2 linked regions of the Cereibacter sphaeroides 2.4.1 genome follow. The protein of the gene in region 2 binds, or shares a complex with, the protein of the main gene of each other region. Links are inferred from orthologs where the notes say so. Each region holds a gene or a part of one and is shown on either strand. Other genes may lie near its edges.

The links.
Region 1: the proteins of RSP_RS12935 (region 2) and tldD are in contact, whole or in part, in a solved structure (PDB 5NJ9), measured with the Escherichia coli proteins. The link is inferred for Cereibacter sphaeroides 2.4.1 from one-to-one orthologs.

The regions. Positions count from the first base shown.
Region 1 is NC_007493.2:415,522-418,687, forward strand. The notes cover bases 227-3,078. They hold tldD (metalloprotease TldD), read right to left. Parts: upstream 2,438-3,078; coding sequence 1,016-2,437; downstream 227-1,015. Other genes in these bases: RSP_RS02080 (alcohol dehydrogenase catalytic domain-containing protein), read left to right, coding at 227-977; coxB (cytochrome c oxidase subunit II), read left to right, coding at 2,607-3,078. Also shown: more of RSP_RS02080, read left to right, coding at 1-226; more of coxB, read left to right, coding at 3,079-3,166. UniProt on the Escherichia coli protein: Metalloprotease involved in CcdA degradation. Suppresses the inhibitory activity of the carbon storage regulator (CsrA).
Region 2 is NC_007493.2:2,665,483-2,668,604, forward strand. What follows is about bases 1-2,808. They hold RSP_RS12935 (TldD/PmbA family protein), read left to right. Parts: upstream 1-636; coding sequence 637-1,980; downstream 1,981-2,808. Other genes in these bases: RSP_RS12930 (DUF2125 domain-containing protein), read left to right, coding at 1-366; RSP_RS12940 (3'(2'),5'-bisphosphate nucleotidase CysQ), read left to right, coding at 1,967-2,743. Outside these bases: RSP_RS12945 (hypothetical protein), read right to left, coding at 2,991-3,122.

The sequences.
Region 1 (3,166 bases), 2.2 Mb from region 2 along the record:
CCGACCTGTCGGTCATCAACGGCACGCGGCGGCGGCCGCTGCCGATGGTGCTCGGCCACGAGGCCTCGGGCCATGTCGAGGCTCTGGGCGAGGGGGTCGAGGATCTCGAGCACGGCGACCATGTCGTCTGCATCTTCGCACCCGGCTGCGGCCGCTGCACGCCCTGCGCCGAGGGGCGGCCTGCGCTCTGCGAGAAGGCGGCGCGCCATCATGCGGTGGGCGAACTGATGACCGGGCACCGGCGGCTGTCGCTCGGCGGGCGGTCCGTGCACCATCACCTCGGCATCTCGGGCTTCGCCACCCATGCCGTGGTGGCGCGGCCGTCGCTGGTCCGCGTCCCGCGCGAGGTCCCGCCCCATGTCTCGGCGCTTTTCTCCTGCGCCATGCTGACGGGGGCGGGGGCCGTCTTCAACACGGCGCAGATCCGGCCCGGCTCGAAGGTCGCCGTGGTGGGGCTGGGCGGCGTCGGCCTGTCCGCCATCCTCGGCGCGGCGGCGGCCGGAGCGGCCGAGATCGTGGCGATCGACCCGTTTCCCGCCAAGATGGAGGCCGCGCGCGCCATGGGCGCGACGCTCTCGGTGCCCGCGGACGGAGATACGGTGGCGGCGGTGCGCGACCTGACGGCGGGCGGCGTCGATTACGCCTTCGAGCTGGCGGGCTCGGTCCGGGCGCTCGAAACCGCCTTCGCCGTCACCCGCCGCGGCGGCATGACGGTGACCGCGGGCCTGCCCCACCCGGACGACCGGATGTCGCTCGAGGCACTGAAGCTCGTGGCCGAGGAGCGCACCCTGAAGGGCAGTTACATCGGGTCCTGCGTGCCCCAGCGCGACCTGCCGCGGATGCTGGCGCTGCACCGCCGCGGCCTGCTGCCGGTCGAGAAGATGCTGACCCACCGGCTGAAGCTCGACGAGATCAACCTCGCGATGGACCGGCTGGCCAAGGGCAGCGCGATCCGGCAGGTGGTGGACCTCGGCTGACGCGGCGCGACCCGGCCCGGGGTGGCGCCGCGCGGCCGTCAGGCCTTGCTGCCGCCGACCGTCAGCCCGCCGATCATCAGCGTGGGCTGGCCCACGCCCACCGGCACCCATTGACCCTGCTTGCCGCAGTTGCCGATGCCGGGATCGAGCTTCATGTCGTTGCCGATGGCGCGGATCTGGCGCAGCGCCGTCGCGCCGTCGCCGATCAGGGTCGCGCCCTTCACCGGGGCGCCCACCTTGCCGTCCTTCACCAGATAGGCCTCGGTGCAGGAGAAGACGAACTTGCCGTTGGTGATGTCGACCTGACCTCCGCCGAAGCCCACGGCATAGATCCCGTCCTTGAGGTCGGCCACGATCCCGGCCGGATCGGCATCGCCGCCCAGCATGTAGGTGTTGGTCATGCGCGGCATGGGGATATGGGCATAGCTCTCGCGGCGGCCGTTGCCGGTCGAGGCGGTGCCCATCAGCCGGGCATTCTGGCGATCCTGCATGTAGCCCACGAGGATGCCGTCCTCGATCAGGACGGTGCGGTTCGAGGGCGTGCCCTCGTCATCGACCGAGATCGAGCCGCGCCGGTCGGGGATCGTGCCGTCGTCGAGCACGGTCACGCCCGGCGCCGCGATCCGCTCGCCCATGAGGCCCGCGAAGGCCGAGGTCTTCTTGCGGTTGAAGTCGGCCTCGAGCCCGTGGCCGATGGCCTCGTGCAGAAGGATCCCCGGCCAGCCCGCGCCGAGCACCACATCCATCACCCCGGCAGGTGCGGGCACCGCCTGAAGGTTCACCGTGGCGATGCGCACCGCCTCGCGTGCGGCGGCCTGCCACCAGTCGGGCTCCATCAGCTTCGACAGGCCGAAGCGTCCGCCGCCGCCGAAGCTGCCCGACTCGCGCCGGCCGTTCTCCTCGACGATCACCGAGACATTCATCCGCACCATCGGCCGCACGTCGGCGAGCCGCGTGCCCTCGGGACGCAGGATCTCGACCTCCTGCAGCCCCGCGCCGACCGTGGCCGAGACCTGGATCACGCGGGGGTCGAGGTCGCGCACGAAGGCGTCGATCTCGCGAAGAAGCTCGATCTTCACCGGGAAGGCCGCATCGGCCATCGGATCGAGGTCGGCATAGAGCCTGCGGTTCGTCCCCGCAGGCGGGGCCGCCATCGCGCCGCCGCCGTCGCCCACCGCGAGCCGCGCCGTCTCGCAGGCCCGCTTCAGCGCCTGTTCGGAAATCTGGGTCGAATGGGCGTAGCCTGCCACCTCGCCGCGCACGGCGCGCAGCCCGAAGCCCTCGGAGGCATCGTAACTCGCCGTCTTCACCCGCCCGTCGTCGAGCACGAGTGATTCCGAGCGCGACCTTTCCAGGAAGAGTTCGCCGTCGTCGGCGCCCCGCGTCGCTTCGCGCAGGATCGCGGAGGCGGTCTCCACGTCCAGATGCGTCTCGAAAGGCCGGAAAGCCGAGTCGGTCATGACTACTGTCCTTGATTCAGATCAAATGATGACGCTTCGACGCATCGTTTTCCTTGTCGTCGCCAAAACAATATGGTCTCAATCGGTTCAGGAACAACGGGAAATCTGCCCGGTTTCCGGGCGGCGAACTGACGGCACGATGGCCGGCCGAAGCCAACGGGATCTGAACATGAGACATTCCACGACCTTGACCGGATGCGCCACGGGGGCGGCAGGGCTTCTGGCGGCCACGGCCGCGGCCGCGCAGCAGCAGAGCCTCGAGATCATCGGGCGGCCGCAGCCGGGGGGCACGGGCTTCCAGCCTTCGGCGAGCCCGGTGGCCACGCAGATCCATTGGCTCGACGGGTTCATCCTCGTCATCATCGCCGCCATCACCATCTTCGTCACGCTCCTTATCCTCTATGCGGTCTGGCGCTTCCATGAGAAGCGCAACAAGGTGCCGGCCCGCTTCACCCACAATTCCCCGCTCGAGATCGCCTGGACGATCGTGCCGATCGTCATCCTCGTGGCCATCGGGGCCTTCTCGCTGCCGGTGCTGTTCAACCAGCAGGAAATCCCCGAGGCGGACGTGACGGTGAAGGTCACGGGCTACCAGTGGTACTGGGGCTACGAATATCCCGACGAGGAAATCTCGTTCGAGAGCTACATGATCGGCTCGCCCGCCACGGGTGGCGACAACCGTATGTCGCCCGAGGTCGAGCAGCAGCTGATCGAGGCCGGCTACAGCCG
Region 2 (3,122 bases):
AAGCAGGTCGAGACGCTGGGCGAGAAGGCCCCGGGCCAGATCGAGGCGCTCGATCTGGATCAGCTGCAGCTCACGATCGCGGGCGCGGACCTGACCGGCGACGGCAGCCTCACCTTCGACAACAGCGACACGACGACCTTCGGCGGCGTGCCTGCGCCCACGGGACAGATCGACCTGAAACTGGTGGGTGGCAACGCCCTGATCGACAAGCTGGTCAGCATCGGGATCGTGCCGCAGGATCAGGCGATGGCCGCGCGCATGATGCTCGGCCTTTTTGCCCGTCCGGGCGAGGGCGAGGACACGCTGACCTCGACGCTCGAGTTCAAGGACAAGGGCTTCTACGCCAACGGCCAGCGCCTCCAGTAAGCTCGGCGCCCCCGCCCTGCGGCGGGGGCGGCCCTCCATTCCGCGGGATCGCGGCCCCGCGCCACGGCGCACCTCTCTGGCCCGGCCGTCCCATCGGGCAGTCTGCGCGCCTTCCGATCAGTCCGACCGAACGCCGTTCCATCAGACAGACCGCGCGCCGTCCCATCGGCGCGCACCTCTTCCCGACGGAACGTCGGTTCCTGCGGCTCCGGCGCTTGTCACGACGGGCGCGCCCGATTACCTCGGGACGGAACCCAGAGGAGCCAGCCCATGACCGAACCGCTCGACCGCCTGACCGACCGGCTGCTGCAGGTCGCCCGCAGCGCCGGAGCAGAGGCCGCCGATGCGATCGCGGTGCGCGGCACGTCGCTCTCCATCGACATCCGCGAGCGCGCGCTGGAGCAGGCCGAGCGGGCCGAGAGCGTCGAGGTGGGCCTGCGCGTGCTCCTCGGCGGCCGGCAGGCCTGCGTTTCGGCCTCCGACATCTCCGAGGCCACCCTTTCGGCCATGGCCGAGCGCGCGGTCGCCATGGCGCGGGAAGCGCCCGACGATCCCTGTGCGGGCCTCGCCGACCCCGCCGAGATCGCGCGCGGATGGGATCTGGCGGCGCTCGAGCTGGTCGATCCGTCCGACGAGCCCTCGCCTGCGGCCCTGGAGGAGGATGCCCGCGCGGCCGAGGCCGCGGCGCTCGAGACGGCCGGCATCTTTCAGGTCGAGGCGGGCGGCGCCTGGTCGCGCCGCGAGATGCATCTGGCGGCCAGCAACGGCTTTTCCGGCGGCTATGCGCGCAGCTCGCGCTCGATCTCGGCCGTGGCCTTCACCGGCTCGGGCACGCAGATGGAGCGCGACTGGGCGGCCGAGACCCGCATCTTCGGCGCGGACCTGCCGGCGGCCGCCGAGGTGGGCCGCCTCGCCGCCGAACGCGCCATGGCCCGCAAGGGCTCGCGCAAGCCGCCCACCGGCAGCTTCCCGGTGCTCTATGACGAGCGCATCGCGGCCTCGCTGATGAGCCACCTGTTGTCAGCTGTCAACGGCGCCACCATCGCCCGCGGCGGCTCGTGGCTGCGCGACGCGCTGGGACAGCAGGTGCTGCCCGCGCATCTGTCCTTCATCGAAGATCCGCTGCGGCCGCGCACCGGCTCGTCGCGCCCCTTCGATGGCGAGGGGCTGCCCACGCGCCGCCGCGCCATCGTCGAGAACGGGATCCTGACCGGCTGGACGCTCGACCTCGCCACCGCGCGGAAGCTGAAGATGGCGAGCACGGCCAATGCTGCGCGCTCGACCTCGCAGCCGCCCTCGCCCTCGGTCTCGAACACCGAGCTCACGCCCGGCACGGCCACGCGGGCCGAGCTGCTGGCAGAGATGGGGACGGGCCTTCTCGTGACCTCGCTCATGGGCTCGTCGATCAACGGCAACACGGGCGACTATTCGCGCGGCGCGTCGGGCTTCTGGGTCGAGCGCGGCGAGATCGTGGGGCCGGTGAACGAATGCACCATCGCGGGTAACCTGCGCGACATGCTGCGGACCATCGTGCCCGCGAACGATGCGCGGCCGCACCTGTCCAGCCGGGTGCCGAGCCTCCTCGTGGAGGGCCTCACGATTGCCGGCGCGTGACCTCGCGCTGCTGAGCGAGGCCGCGCGGGCGGCGGGGCCGGTCGCGCTCCGCTACTGGAAGAATGCGCCCCGCGCGTGGGAGAAGGACGGGAATGCGGGGCCGGTGACCGAGGCCGACCTCGCGGTGAACCAGGCGCTCGAGCAGAGGCTCCGCTCGGCACGGCCCGATTACGGCTGGCTTTCGGAGGAGAGCGCCGACAGCGGAGAGCGGCAGGGGGCCGAGCGCGTCTTCATCGTCGATCCCATCGACGGGACGCGCGCCTTCATGGCGGGCGAGGATACTTTTGCCGTCTCGCTCGCCGTGGCCGAGGCAGGGCGGATCGTGGCCGCGGCGGTCTATCTGCCGGCGCTCGACCGGCTCTATACCGCGGGCGAGAGCGCGCCTGCGCTGCGCGACGGGCAGCCCATCGCCGCCAGTCAGCGCACCGAGACCCAAGGCGCCACGCTCCTGGCCACGCGCCACACGCTCGGCGACAGCCACTGGCCCGGGGGCGTGCCGGATGTAAAGCGCAGCTTTCGCGCCTCGCTCGCCTTCCGGCTCTGTCTCGTTGCCGAGGGGCGGCATGACGGGATGCTCATGCTGCGTCAGGCATGGGAATGGGATATAGCCGCAGGCAGCCTGATCGCCGCCCGCGCGGGCGCCGCCGTCTCCGACCGGTTCGGCCAGCCGCTGACCTTCAACGGCAGCCCTCCGCAGACCCCCGGCGTGATCGCCGCCGCCCCGGGCGTGCATGCGGATCTGCTGCGTCGTCTCATGCCCTGATTGCGGGACGAGACCCCGGACGGTCCCCGGCGCCCCTTCGGCTGTGAAAAAGCTGGGCGGGGAAAGAGCGGTTCAGCCGGGCCGCATCTCCTGCCGCCTTCGACTGTGGCGGAGCCGAGCGGGTAAAAGAGCGGGTCTGTCCGACTCCGGTCCTCTGCCCCGCCTCGTGATCCTGCCGAAGCTGTGAGCGCGCCGCTCCGAGGCGCACGGCAGGCGTCACCGCCAAGGCAACGCCCGCCGCAGGCCCTCACTTGTTCGTGCGGCCGCGCTGGTTGGGATCGATCCCGCCCCAGGGGTTCGTGTCGTTCATCACGTCGCCTTCGAACGTATTCTCGCCCTCCATCGGCGCCTCGCCGCGCCGCAGACCTGTCGAGCGCCC